One region of the Sutcliffiella cohnii genome, then DNA from elsewhere that is predicted to be linked to it. Evidence: riboswitches for the same ligand, from Rfam matches in the RefSeq annotation. Region 1 holds a riboswitch; the other holds the start of a gene.
What was found. A riboswitch is a leader RNA that binds a small molecule or an ion and turns the genes downstream of it on or off. The one in region 1 is predicted to bind S-adenosylmethionine.

Region 1 (7,597 bases):
TAGAAGTTACAAAGTTATTTTTTGATATCCTACATCCGAATTGATGACCGCGCAAGCCAAACAGACCAAAACATCTCATTTACTATCTTTTCTTTCCTCATATTCAACCCGATGTTTCGTATCTTGAATAGGTTCATCTCGCTTTACATCACTCTTGTTTCCCATCGTTATATCATCAAATGGGGTAAATCGGTTAGATGGTGCTGATTTTCTTTTAAACATTTTATAACAAACAAATCCGATAACTGATACAATCACTAAAGTATAAACGTAGCCCATTTAACGAAAACCTCCTTTTAATAGATATATTCTATTAATGGACGAGAATTCCTTTAATCCGGATGGATGTAACGTAAAATCCATCATCCTCACCACAAAAAAGAGCTTCATTTCGAAGCCCTCTCTCAAAAATCTATTCAATTTCCAAAAAATGTGTGGACGAGGGACCTGTCCCTGTGTCCACGAGTGGGGTTAGTTTACCTACGCTGTATAGTTGTAGGTGGTGCATTGCTCTTGTGCAGGCGGTGTAGAATGTTCTTAGGAGGCTCTCGTCTCTGTAAACTTCCGCAGATGCGTTATAAATGATGACCGCATCGAACTCAATACCTTTTGCTAAATAGGAAGGGATGACGACAATTCCTTGTTCGTATTCTATTGAGTTATTTCTCAAAAGCTTAAGATCCTCAATGTCAGACAGTGCTTCGTATGCGCGCTTACTTTCCTCGGCTGATTTGCATATGATTGCAATGCTATGGTAGCCGAGTTCTCTAAAATCAGAGACCTTGGAAGTGATTGCCCGGTGTAGTTCGTTATGATCCGCCACTTGTGTCAACACCGGACGCTCTCCGTCACGTTCGAAAGGGATAATCTTTTCGCCGTTCGGAATGAGACTCCGAGTAAATTCGATAATCGGTTTCGTTGAGCGGTAGCTGCGGGTCATGTTAATTACTTCCGTCTTTTCCTCTCCGTACAAATTCATGAGAATACGAAAATCATTCATTTCACTTGCGTGTGCAAATATTGCTTGGTTAAAATCACCAAGGACTGTCATTCTAGCCATCGGGAATAAACGTTTTAGAAACTCAAATTGAAACGGCGAGTAATCTTGCGCCTCGTCTACAACTACGTGCTTTATTGCATTATTCATTTGAAAGCCTAAAATTAGCTCTTTTAAAAGTAAAAACGGGGTGGCATCTTCGTAAAACAGTTTTTCTTCGCCAAGCATTTTCACCGTCGCTTCACACATCTCCGTCCACTTTGCTGGTGTTTCCCCAATTAACTGAGCGAGCTTCAAGGGATCTGCAAAAAGCTGCTCGTAAATAGCATTTATGTCAACAAACTGAAACGCTCGGATTCGTTTTCGCACTGCCTTCAATTTTTGATGGACAATTAATTGGGCAAGCACGACTGGCTCCACCTCGTAATCAGCGATATCTTCTTTCTTGTAGCCTCGTTTTTTTGCTAAAAAATTCCGTGCTTTATGATACTCCTCATTACTAAGTAGCTCTATTTCCTCCTGGACCCACGGTTTTCTCCGTTCCATCCTTTCGACCTCTTTTAATTGAACCAAAAGCCATTCCTTTAACTTTTCCAACCTATTAAAGAATTTGAGAGAAGTGTCAGTGGAATAAAACCTTTCTTGTATTTGTTCAGCAGTTACAATTGGCTTCCCTCTAAAGATAATACTCTTGAATTGCATCCCGGCTTCTTCAAGCGACTTTCTGTAGGACTGGATAGCCTCAAAAAATTGAGTGGACGCTTTGTATCGAATGCTGGCAACCCTTGTGCGATAAGTAGGGGTATCATCAGCTGTTAATATATATTCCAATTGGTCGTACGGATTTTCTACATGAAACTCGTCGCTTAGTCGATGGTCTAAATATTCCTGAAAAGTGACCTGCTGCATATTTTCTTCGCCAAGTTCCGGTAGTACGTTAGATACGTAACTATTAAACATCGTATTTGGAGAAAATAAAATAATTTGGTCGGCATTGAGATTTTCTCGATATTTGTAAAGTATATACGCAATTCGTTGAAGGGCAGCTGAAGTTTTTCCACTACCTGCAGCACCGTGAACGATGAGAAGTCTTCCGCGATCATGACGGATAATGCGGTTTTGCTCCTGTTGAATCGTCGCTACGATACTGTGCATATGTTTGTCAGTACCTTTTCCGAGCACTTGCTGGAGGATTTCGTCTCCAATCGTAAGACTCGTATCAAACATCGATTGAAGGGTGCCGTTTTTGATTAAGTATTGCCACTTTTTCTCTAAAACGCCTTCAATCTCGCCACCAGGTGTAACGTACTGAGCGGGACCGGGTTGGCAATCATAATACACACTCGCGATCGGCGCTCTCCAGTCGTAAACGAGAAAATTATCGCCAGTTTCATCTGTAAGGGTGGAAATACCTATATATACTTGCTCTGAAGCGGGCGAGTCGTCTTCTTTAAAATCAATCCTTCCGAAGTAAGGAGATTTCTGCATACGACGTAAAGTGTTGAGCCGCTTCGATGCATGCCGATGAGTGCTTTGACTAACAGCGAGCGCTTGAGCCTCTTGGCGCAAACCGATAATTGTCTCCAAGTAATCATCGAACGAATCCGTATTCACTTTCACCTCATCCCAAAAATGTTTACGAATATGAATCACTTCGTCCCGATGCTGAGAAGTCCTTTCCTCCAACCGACCAACTTGCTCTCTTATCATTTCTATCACACGTCTCAATCGATCTTGCTCCAGTTGAAACTCTGAATTCATCATACACATACACTCCTTCAATAAACGTGGACGGAGGGACAGGTTCCTCGTCCACACAGATATTGGAAATTTCGGACGAGGAAACAAGTCTTTCGTCCATGAAAATAAAATTTTTAAGTATTATTGCTTACTGTAATTAACGAACCTCATATGGTGAATTGCGCGATTTAGTAAAGCTTCTCCTTAATATTATCTGTAAATGTTTGTATTCATTCCTACTCTACAAAAACTGAAAATTCATCTTACACACTCACTCCTTAAAAAAGTTTTAAAAAAGAGTTGACTAAAGAATAAATTACATTGTATAATTATAGTAGGGTAATTATGCTTAGGTGAATAACCTTGAGTCTATCTATACTAATTTAACATAAATAAACCGTCCGTTCAATGGATTAGAAATAAAAAAAGCAGTATTTAACGTTTTAAATGTTAAATACTGCTTTTTTGTGAGTGGAGAAAACTTTTCTACTTTTTCTCTAAATAGGAACGCTACTTTTAGCAGCTTGAAGATTTAACTTTTTTCCATTTCACGAAATTTATTAGTTGGATAATCCATATTAAAAGAACAATAACGACAAAAAGGTAACTTACGATTAGCCCCCACAATGGAACTGTATATGTCCCATAAACTAAATGATCCAAAACGATACTTCCAATTATAATAAAACCACAATAGGTGAACGAGTTTTTTAGTAGTTTAGCAGAACTTTTCCATGAATCCTTTAGAAATGTGGCCACTACTTGGATTCCTCCGCAAATAGAAACGATGGCAAACGCCAATTTAAAGAGAAAACGTTCTTCTCCGTTAACGAGGATAAAGAAGCCTAAGCCAAATAATATTAGTCCAGCTATAAAATATATGTACTTCTTAAATCCTTCACTTTCTAAAAAACCTTTCATGATTGCCTCCTAATTGTGGGCAGTGGATAGGTTTACTATCCGTGTATTTAAGCGCCCATAATAATAATACACCCTATATTTTAACAAAGTTGATGGTCAGGATGAGAGGAGGAAATAGTGAATTTTCCAAAAAAAGTGTGGACGAGGGACCTGTCCCTGTGTCCACCTCCCTGTGTCCACCTTGAAGCATCATCTTTGTATTGAAAGCGAGTTTTTCATTATACTGACAGGTAGAGTGCTAATTTCGGAAAGTAGGGTAAAAATGCTATTTTACATAACAGCGATCCTCGTTATTTTGCTTGACCAGCTTTCTAAAAATTTTGTTCGGGCCTACGTAGAACTCCATGAAAGATTTACTATCTGGGGAATACAGTTTACGCATATCGAAAATAGTGGGATGGCAGGAGGGTTGTTTCCGGGTAATGCGCGGCTTTTTGGAGTTGTAGCAGTGTTGTTTGTCATATTTGTTTTATACCTTCGTAAAACGGAAGACATGAAGGGACTGCTTATTGATTTGAGTTTTGGATTTCTCGTCGGTGGGGCAATCGGAAATGCGATTGATCGATTTTTGTTTGGAACGGTAACAGACTTTATTGTTCGTTCTGGCGGGGTTCTGAATATAGCCGACCATGCGATTGAGCTGGGGGTGATTCTGCTTATTATACATTTTGTTGTTAGTTGGTTGAGGCAGAAGGGGAAAGCATCCTCATCTCCAAGCACTCAAAAAGAAAGTGTTGACAAATAATAGAACTTCATGTAAATTAATTTTATTCAGAATATTCAACTATTCCAATACGGATTCCTTCGGATATTCACGAATACAAATTGCACCAACGAATATAATTAATTAATAACAATTAAATAACTATTTTTATTCTTATCCAGAGAGGTGGAGGGACTGGCCCGACGATACCTCGGCAACAGACAGATTGTACTGTGCCAATTCCAGCAAGCTATATGCTTGAAAGATAAGAAGAGAGTATTGAACTATTTACATTTGCCCTCTTCTTTTTTTAGAAGAGGGTTTTTATTTTAGCCAAAATGAACCGAGAACTCATTAGCAACCTATTAATAAACAAGGGGAGATTATATGGCAAAACTTGAAGAGTCAAAAGTGAAACATATTTTATCAACTTTGGAGAGCTTGGAATTTGGAACGATTGAAGTTACCGTCCATAATGGGCAAATTACTCAAATCGATACGACGGAAAAGAAGCGTTTTTCATTGCAACAAACGACACCTAGTAAAAGTGAGAGAACCTATAAAAATAGTAAATAGTTTGCCGATTAGACGACTAAAGGCATCTTTATTTTCAAAGCGTTTTAAAAATAACGTTTTGGATAAAGATGTCTTTTTTTATGAAATTTTTGAATAGAGGAAAGGAGGCGGACAGCGAAAAGAAAGGATGATTAAGGTAGTTTTAGTCAGGTAGATTTAAAAGCAAAAATACTCGAAAAGGGAGCGAATTATTATGACAAAGAAAAGAATTTATTTAAACGCATTTGATATGAACTGTGTAGGGCATCAGTCACCAGGTTTATGGACTCATCCGGAAGATCAATCTCACCGTTATAAGGACAGCGAATATTGGATTGAACTTGCGAAAATTTTAGAAAAGGGTCGGTTTGATGCTATTTTTCTAGCAGATGTATTAGGTACGTATGATGTGTATCAAGGTTCTAGAGATGCTGCTATCCGTCAAGGTACACAAACTCCTGTTAACGACCCATCTCTTGTTGTCCCGTTAATGTCAGCGGTAACGAAGCATTTAGGGTTCGGGGTTACTGCGTCGGTAACCCATGAGCATCCTTACACATTTGCTCGTAGAATGTCGACGCTAGATCATATTACAAAAGGTCGAGTTGGTTGGAATATTGTAACGTCTTATTTAAAAAGTGCGGCTGTTAATATCGGATTAGAGGATCAAATTAATCATGATGAGCGATACGATATCGCTGAGGAATATTTACAAGTTTGCTATAAATTATGGGAAGCTAGCTGGGAGGACGACGCAGTTTTACGAGATAAGGTGAATCGGATTTTTGCTGACCCAAGTAAGGTTCACGATATTAACCATGAAGGAAAGTATTATAAAGTTCCTGGTGCACACTTATGTGAACCGTCGCCACAAAGAACACCGGTGCTTTACCAAGCAGGGACTTCGACTAAGGGAAGAGCTTTCGCTGGGAAACATGCCGAGTTAGTCTTTATTGGTTCACCGACAAAGAACGCAGCTAAACAGTCTGTAAAGAAACTACGTGAAGAGGCAATTCGCTCCGGCAGAGCACCTGAGGAAATAAAAATACTTGCTTGTATTACTCCAATTGTTGGCCGAACGGAGGAAGAGGCTTTTGAAAAATTAAGAGAGTACAAAAATCATATAAGCGATGAAGGTGCACTGGCGCTTCTTGGTGGCTGGACCGGAATTGATTTTTCAGAGTATGGTCCCAATGAGAATCTTAAATATGTAAAAAATGATGCCATACAATCTACGGTGGAAAACTTTACGAAAATAGATTCAGATATTAATTGGACGATAGATGAAATTAAAAAATACACCGGAATTGGAGGGTTAGGACCAGTTACAGTTGGAAGTCCAAAACAGGTAGCAGATGACTTGGAGCACTGGGTGGAAGAAACCGGAGTAGATGGGTTTAACATCGCCTACGCGATTACTCCAGGCACCTTCGTGGACTTCGTAGAGCTAGTTGTCCCAATCCTACAAGAAAGAGGAGTAGTCCGAAAAGAATACGAAGGCGACACATTAAGAGAAAACCTATTCGGCAAAGGCGATCAACTACCACCACACCACCCTGGAAAACAAGTGGGTGGACAGAGGGACACATACCATGGACGGAGGGACAGGTCCTGATGCGACCCCCAAAAGTTAGAGTTTTTATTATGCAGCTAATTGGCTGGTATGGATGCGGAATTGAACCGGACTCATGCCATCCAATTTTTGCTTAATGCGTTTATTGTTATAGTAATCTATATATATATCAATCTTCTCTTTTAATTCTTCAAACGAACACAACGGCTCTCCGTGATACATTTCTTGTTTTAGTATGCCAAAGAAGTTCTCCATTGGAGAATTATCCAAACAATTCCCTTTTCGAGACATACTTTGAAATATCTTATTTTCTTTTAGTGTTTTAACCCACTTTTTGTGTTGATATTGACATCCTTGATCAGAGTGAATAGTAGTTCGATACTTTGAATCTTTTACTATGTTTATTGCCTTCAAAAGAGGCTTCAACGTAAGGTCTAATGTTGGACTAGCTCCTATCTCGTAGGAGAGAATTTCCCCATTAAATAAGTCCATGATAGGGCTAAGATAAAGTTTAACACCATTCGTACATTTAAATTCCGTAATATCAGTAGCCAATTTTTGATGGCATACACTTGTTTTAAATCGTCGATTTAAACGATTTTTAGCTACCTTTCCAACATTCCCCTTGTAGGAGTTGTACTTTCTAGTCTTTCTACTAAACTTTATACACTTAATCCCTAACTTGTTCATGATACGCTGTACAGCCTTATGATTAACCTTATATCCTTTGTTACGTAATTCTAATCGAACACGACGGTACCCAAAATTACCCCCATGCTCATTGAATATGGATAGAATCAAATCCTCTAGTTCCTGCTTTGGATTTTCCTTTTCCATTGCTTTTATATGATAATGGTAAGTGGATTCTGGAATACCCACTCTTACTAAAACATCTTTTAATTAGGTTTCTTTGAGTTCGAATGATAACGCTGCTTGTGCTTTTCGAGATAGCCTTCCGGATCCATCTGAAAAGCTCTTAACTTTTTTAGATATTCTACCTCTAAACGTAGTAGTTCGTTCTCTCTTTCTAACCTTTGTTCATTCGTCATTTCTTCTTGTTTTTTCTTATTTTTAGACATGGGAGGCCGTCCTTTTAGTTTATTCAGGC
Region 2 (7,597 bases), 860 kb from region 1:
ATGAAACGTATGAAAAAAGCTATGCGAGCAACCCAGATGACCTTCATAGTTTACGGATGTTGTATAGGTTAGCGGAAGTGAAAAAGGAAGGTAAATATTTAATCGAACTAGCGGAAAAAACAAAAGATCCACATATTATTTTTGAAGTAGTTCGCCAATATCATCGCGTTGGTAATTGGGGCGAATATATGAAATGGTACGAAAAGTACGAGGCTGTTTCAAATGGCGAAGAAGATGCTTTTGAACTTTCCATTCACGGAACGGTTTTAATGACACTTGGAAAGTATGAAGAAGCTAGAAGCGTGTTTCAGGAAGCAATGAACAAGGATAACTACAATATGTACGTAGGTAACTGGATTGCACTAGAACTACTAGACAATAACCAGTTTGCAAAAGCATTAGAAGTAGCAAAAAACTATCCAGAAGAAAATATTTACGAAACGAGCACAGACTGGGAATCACTCTTAAAAGATATGCAGCAAGAAAGCAAAGGGAAGGAACAATACGTTCAAACTCTACAAGAGGTCATCCAATTTGTACTAGAAAACGACGAGAAAAGCTTAAGCGAATGGAGACAATCTACAGACTACCAAGAGATGAGAAAGTACATTTATCAATTAGGAGAATTATATATAAATAAAAAAAGGTAAAAAATAATGTGTGGACAACGGGACAGACACCGTGGACGGAGGGACAGGTCCCACGTCCACACAGAAAATGGAAAATATGGGCGGGGGAATAGGTTGGAGACGACTTTCGTAAATGCCTACAATTATCCCACGTCCACCATGTCGCGAAGCTCTTTTTCCTATAAAGGAGAAGGAGTTTTTTGCCTACAAAAAATAGTGAAATAGCATTTTTTTCTCTAAGATGACATATAGTAAGAACCATATAGGTCTAACTACTTCTGACGATTAATGTCAGATTGGTGCTCTCATAGGGAAATCAGAGGATTAAGATTGGCTCTAGCATAAGTGTTATTATCATGCTAGAATAATAAATTTCCAATATATGTGTGGACAAGGGACCTGTCCCTATGTCCATAACTTTGAAAATTTCAAATATTTTATTAATTGTTTGACAGGGTAAATTTGGCTGTGTTATATTCGTATTAACTTAATTAAACATAGCGACAACGCGTTAATTGAATAAAGTATTTCTTATCAAGAGTGGTGGAGGGACTGGCCCTATGAAACCCGGCAACCGATTTTCTTTTTTAGAGAAAACACGGTGCCAATTCCTGCAGAGTATTTACTCTGGCAGATAAGAAGAGATGGATGATATTTAAAACCCTCTTCTTATGAAGTGGGTTTTTTATTGTTTAAATAAGTCGCTATGTAAGGCAGGTTAGTAAAGAAGGTGGTGAAAGTTATAGGAAGAAAAGAAACTGACACTAGTTAGCCAGGTGACAAAAGGAAAGTCAAGTTCTTCATCCGACCAAAAAAATAAGGAAAGAGGGATTAAATAATGAAAACAAGAAAGAATGGGATATTTCCAGCTATAATACTGAGTATTTCCATCGGTTTACTTAGCGCTTGTGGTCAAACGGCAACTGGAGAGAAGAAGTTAGAGAAAATTAGGCTTGATTATGCTTTTTATTCACCAACGAGTTTAGTTTTAAAAGAATTTGGATGGTTAGAAGAGGACCTAAAAGATGAAGGCATTGAAGTGGAGTGGGTTCAAAGTCTTGGTAGCAATAAAGCGCTAGAATTTTTAAATAGTAATAGTATTGATTTTGGTTCAACGGCGGGTGCAGCTGCACTTATTGCAAAAGCAAACAATGCTCCGATTGAGTCCGTTTATATTTATTCGAAACCAGAATGGACGGCGCTCGTTACACAAGGTGAGACCGAGCTAACATCAGTCTCTGACTTAAAAGGGAAAAAGGTTGCTGCAACGTTAGGAACAGATCCACATATTTTCTTACTTCGTTCACTAGCTGACGCTGGATTAAAGCCGACAGACGTTGAGATCGTCAATTTGCAGCATGGAGACGGGGCGTCTGCGTTAGTATCTGGTCAAGTAAGTGCTTGGGCAGGGTTAGATCCACATATGGCAGTACTTGAAGTGAAGAATGGAACAAGTTATATATATCGGAATACAGAATTTAATACGTATGGAACGCTAAACGTACGTACGGATTTTGCCAAAAACTATCCAGAACATGTGGAAAAAGTAATTGAGCTTTACGAACAGGCGAGAGCTTGGACAATCGAAAATCCAGAAGAAGCGGCTAAGATTCTAGCAGAGCAAGCCCAGTTAGACGCTGCGGTTGCCAAACTACAACTATCAAGAAATGATTTTTCTAATCCAATTCCTAGTGAGGTTCAAGTGAAGGCTCTTATTGAAGCGGGAAAAGTTTTACAGACTAGTGGAATTATTGACTCGAACGTTAACGTTGAAAAATTGGCGACCGAACTCATTCAATCCACATTTGCTACAAATGTCATTAAATTGGAGGATGAATAATGGCACAACAATCAGGAAGTAATTATGTAAAGCCACTTCGTTCGACTTTTAGAGTACGGTTTCCTATTCAACGAATTCTTCAAGCTTCTAAGTCTGTTTTTATTGGTAGCGTTCTTCCTATTTCACTAGTAATCGCTTGGGAGGTATTGAGTAGAGTAGGAGTTTTTCCTCCTCATTTACTTCCAGCTCCTTCCTTAATTATTCAAAAGATAGTGTCAATGATTCAGGATGGGAGTTTATGGGGACATATTGGCATTACGTTAACAAGAGTTTTTGCGGGCTTTTTGCTTGGAGCGGTATTTGCAATTTTGCTTGGAGCGATAGTCGGCTTTTATAAACTAGCGGAGCAATTGCTCGACCCAATCCTTCAAGCATTTCGCTCCATCCCATCATTAGCCTGGGTTCCACTATTTATTTTATGGTTGAGCATAGGAGAGACTTCCAAAATTACATTAATAGCCGTTGGAGTGTTTTTTCCGGTGTATTTAAATATTGTTAGTGGGATTAAAGGGGTAGATCGTAAGTTAATTGAAGTGGGGAAAATATATGGATTTACTACTTACCAATTAATTAAAAATATAATTTTGCCTGCATCACTTCCTTCATTTTTAGTTGGTTTAAGAAGCGGATTAGGTCTAGGTTGGATGTTTGTCGTTGCGGCCGAGTTAATGGGTGCAAGTAGTGGTCTTGGCTACTTATTAGTATTTGGTCAAAATATGAGTTCTCCCGATCTTATCATTGCAAGTATTATCTTATTTGCTTTAATTGGGAAAATATCGGACGCATTGTTAAAGGGCGTGGAAAAGAAAGCGTTACATTGGCAAGATAGTTTAACGAACCAATAGGGGGTGAAGGCGTGCTTTTATCAGTCAAAAATAGTAGTAGAAAATTTGATAATGGAAATGTTGCTTTTACGGATGTAAGTTTTACGGCTAATAGTGGAGAAATTGTCGGCTTACTCGGAACGAGCGGATGTGGAAAAAGTACTCTTCTTCGTACGATATCTGGCCTTGATAAAGGGTATACAGGCAATATTTCTATTCATGAAAAAGAAGCGAGAGATAACAATGAAAATATCGGGTTTATGTTTCAAGAACCGAGACTAATGCCATGGTTAACTGTATTAGAGAACGTAGTCTTTGGTATGAAAGGGAAAAAGAATTGTAAAACAAACGAGGCGATGAATCTACTAGCGCAAGTCGGTTTAAAAGGGTTTGAGCATCACTACCCGAAGGAATTATCTGGAGGCATGGCTCAACGGGTTGCCATCGCAAGAGCCCTCATCACCTCACCGGAAATACTGTTGTTAGACGAACCGTTCAGTGCGTTAGATGCTTTTACAAAAATGCAGCTCCAAGACCTATTGTTAACAATATGGGGTAGAAAGAAAGCAACGATGTTATTAGTAACCCATGATATTGACGAAGCACTCTATCTTTGTGATCGACTGTTAGTTTTTAGAGGGCAGCCAGGTGAGTTATGTGAAGAAATCAACGTTTCAAAAGAAAGGCCTCGTTCTAGAGGAGATGAACAGTTAGCTAAACAGAAGGAAGTCATTTTATCGCTCTTAAATGTAGAAAATTCGAATTAGGAGAGGAAGGGAGTATGTATGAAACTGCGAGAAGCATCTGCGCTTAAACAAGGAGAAGGGGCTTTTAATCTTTCAAACTATGAGGAAGTTTCTAAGCAATTTTCGTGGGATACGATTCATCCTCAATTTAGCTGGCATCGTACGAATAAGGTGAATATGGCTTATGAATGTATAGATCGCCATGTGGAAGATGGATATGGGGAGAAGATTGCATTAATTTATATGAATGGTCACTTTAAAGAAACGCATACCTTTTCTAATTTGAAGAAGAAAACGGATGAGTGGGGTTATCTATTAAAATCACAAGGTGTGAAAAAAGGGGACCGTGTTTTTGTATTTTTACCAAAGCATCCAGACTGTTATATTGCGGTGTTAGCTGCAATTAAAATTGGTGCGATTGTCGGTCCGTTATTTGAAGCCTTTATGGAGGAAGCAATTTTTGATCGTATGTACGACTGTGAAGCATCCGTTTTGATTACGAACGAGGAATTGTTACAAAGAGTGCCAGTTAGCAAACTACCACATCTTCAATCTATTTACATTACAGACAATATAGAGCATCCAATTGCGAAATCGATTCCAAAATTGGTGGAAGAGGTAAGTGTTAATGGCGAAATCGTTGAATGGGTAGATTTAAATGATGGCATGATCATTCACTATACGTCTGGGTCTACAGGAAAGCCGAAAGGAGTTTTACACGCACATCGAGTGATGATTCAACAATATCAAACAGGACAATGGGTTTTGGATTTAAAAGAGGATGATGTATATTGGTGTACGGCCCATCCAGGTTGGGTAACGGGTAGTTCGTATGGGATCTTTGCCCCATGGTTAAATAGGGCAACTATTGTCGTACATGGTGGTAGGTTCGATGCGAAAGAATGGTTTGAAGTACTTGAACGAACAGGGGTAACGGTGTGGTATAGTGCTCCAACTGCCTTCCGTCTACTTATGGATAAATCCGACCTTATTCCTGACTATTCTTTTTCACTACGCCACATTTTAAGTGTTGGAGAACCGTTAAATCCTGAAGTCATTACGTGGGGAGTCGAAAAATTGAATTTGCAGATACATGATACGTGGTGGATGACCGAAACTGGAGCGCAGTTAATTGTCAATTTACCATCTGCAAAAATCAAACCAGGTTCAATGGGTAGGCCTATACCTGGAATTAAAGCAGCGATAATTGATGAAGAAGGAAATACTGTGCACCCCTATGAACTAGGACTTTTAGCGATCAAAAAGGGCTGGCCATCGATGATGAAGGAGATTTGGAAAAACGAGGAGAAATATCATTCCTACTTTGTCGGCGATTGGTACATATCCGGTGATTTAGCTTATATGGATGAGGAAGGATATATATTTTTTCAAGGTAGAAACGATGACATGATTAATTCTTCAGGAGAAAGAATTGGGCCGTTCGAAGTGGAGAGCAAACTAATAGAACATCAGGCTGTTTTGGAAGCAGCGGTAATCGGAAAGCCTGACCGAGTTCGAGGAGAAATTGTGAAAGCATTCATTGTATTGGCAGAGGGGTATGAAGAAACCGAGGAATTGAAAAAGGAAATACAGACCTTTGTCCGAAATAAACTATCTGCCCACGCAATGCCACGTGAAATCGAAATCTTAAGAGAACTACCAAAAACCCAAATCAGCGGAAAAATCCTCAGAAGAGCACTCCGCGAAGACAAAGATGTGGACAGAGGGACAGACACCGTGGACGGAGGGACAGGTCCCACTAGCGTTGCGTGACTTTTAAAAAATTCCATAAATTCAATAATATGTATTTACATTCAATAAAAAAACTCCTATTGTAGATGTGTTGGCCTTGTTTTGTTCCCTAAACAAACAAGTCATCTACAAAGGAGTTTTAACAATGAATAAGAAAAGTATAGGTCGAGAGATGCTCATTTGTCAATGTTTATCACTTCTTCCTACAGAGGATTTTGATTGTCGGTTAATGGATTATAGGAATTATAAACTTTCAACAAAGTCACTGATAAGGACTTTTGTGTCAGCTCAATTAGATCAGTGGAGTTCCTATAGTCACATGGAGGAAAAGTTACAAGCCTATCCAAAACTACGCGAAGAAATCGGGATAGAGGAAATCAGTGGCTCACAGTTAAGCCGGAGGATTAATGATTTACCAACTGAGCTGGTCCAAAAATTATTTATAAAAGTTGTTGAAAATCTTTCTGAACTTACTAAAGGATTACAGGGTCTTCCGAATGGGTTAGGGAGGTTACGAATCGTTGATTCTACCGAAATAAGGTTACCCCAAAATTTATGTGACTGGGCAAATATTTCGAAGAAACAAACGGGAGTTAAAATGCATACGCGACTAACGGTTGCTTCTTCAGACGTTGTTTTTCCAGACAAAATTGTACCATCCTCCGGAAGGTTAAGTGACTTTGAAAGTTCAGATGTAATGATAGAAAAATCAGATTCTATCTATATAATGGACCGCGGCTATCCTTCCAGAGAGAATCTTCAATCCTGGCAAGAAAAAGGCGTATCGTTTGTCGTGCGGATATCCAAATCCCTTCGATTGGGGATGTTAGAAGAATTTACTCCTACACATCCATCTGTAGTTCGGGACGCTAAAGTATCCTATACGGTTTCTCAACCACCAGTACGTTATGTAGAATTCATCGACGAAAAAAAGAGAACATATAGGATTCTGACGGATAGATTTGACCTTGCAGACCAACAAATAATGGAATTATATCGAGCGCGGTGGATGATAGAATTATTCTTTAAATGGATTAAACAACATTTAAGATTAACAAAAATATGGAGCACTAAGCCACAAGGAATTTGGAACCAAATGTTCTTAGCCTTGATTGCGTACGTATTATCGTTAATCATTAAACTCCAAACACATTCTAAAAAGTCACCTTGGGAATTCTTTAGACTACTACAAACCTATCTGTTTAAAACAGTTAGCTCATTTGAAAAAGCTCTAAATATCAAAAAGAAAAGAACGTCCAAAGGAAGACAAAAGGTCCCGATATCAAAAAATAAGTTGACACCGGAACTTGGTAATGTAGCTATGGATAAAAAGGGAATCAAAAAAAGAAAACGAAGATAACTAATTCACAATTGTAAAAAAAAGGGAACAAGGTCGAATGCAACCTCGTTTCCCTTTTTTCTCTATCAGGATAAAAGCAACTTGAAAAAAATTACATAAATTCAATTTACCAACAAACACGCAAGGCTAGTGGACAGGTCCCTCGTCCACACAGAAACTGGAAAATGGAAGCTGGAGATAGTGAGCTCACTTCTCCATAAATGAACCCAACCATTAAATTATCATGTAGAGTTTTATGCTATTTTGCACTACTATTTGCAGCAAATGATAACATCGCTCGTCAAACGTGAAAGGGACAGAGTTTTGTCCCTTTTTTAGTTTGGTATATAGAGTGTAAGATGACTTTGGAAAACCTATTGAAGAACTAATCTGTTTATTTTTTGGTATACTAATAAACGACTTAGTATCTAATAATAATACCTACTGCAAAATAAGAGTGCCTACTG

Region 2: another riboswitch for S-adenosylmethionine. It lies ahead of BC6307_RS00525 (aliphatic sulfonate ABC transporter substrate-binding protein); the one in region 1 lies ahead of BC6307_RS20815 (YezD family protein).

Annotation. Positions count from the first base shown of each region.
Region 1 is NZ_CP018866.1:4,160,703-4,168,299, reverse strand. It holds gene BC6307_RS20835 (DUF3951 domain-containing protein) at 76-279, opposite strand; gene helD (RNA polymerase recycling motor HelD) at 413-2,758, opposite strand; gene BC6307_RS20825 (hypothetical protein) at 3,254-3,658, opposite strand; gene lspA (signal peptidase II) at 3,921-4,403, shown strand; SAM riboswitch class I at 4,533-4,633, shown strand; gene BC6307_RS20815 (YezD family protein) at 4,749-4,937, shown strand; gene BC6307_RS20810 (LLM class flavin-dependent oxidoreductase) at 5,131-6,531, shown strand; gene BC6307_RS20805 (IS3 family transposase) at 6,559-7,368, opposite strand; gene BC6307_RS20800 (helix-turn-helix domain-containing protein) at 7,386-7,597, opposite strand, start outside.
Region 2 is NZ_CP018866.1:124,214-131,810, forward strand. It holds gene BC6307_RS00520 (carboxypeptidase-like regulatory domain-containing protein) at 1-650, shown strand, start outside; SAM riboswitch class I at 1,158-1,270, shown strand; gene BC6307_RS00525 (aliphatic sulfonate ABC transporter substrate-binding protein) at 1,468-2,469, shown strand; gene BC6307_RS00530 (ABC transporter permease) at 2,469-3,314, shown strand; gene BC6307_RS00535 (ABC transporter ATP-binding protein) at 3,326-4,060, shown strand; gene acsA (acetate--CoA ligase) at 4,079-5,812, shown strand; gene BC6307_RS00545 (IS4 family transposase) at 5,937-7,151, shown strand.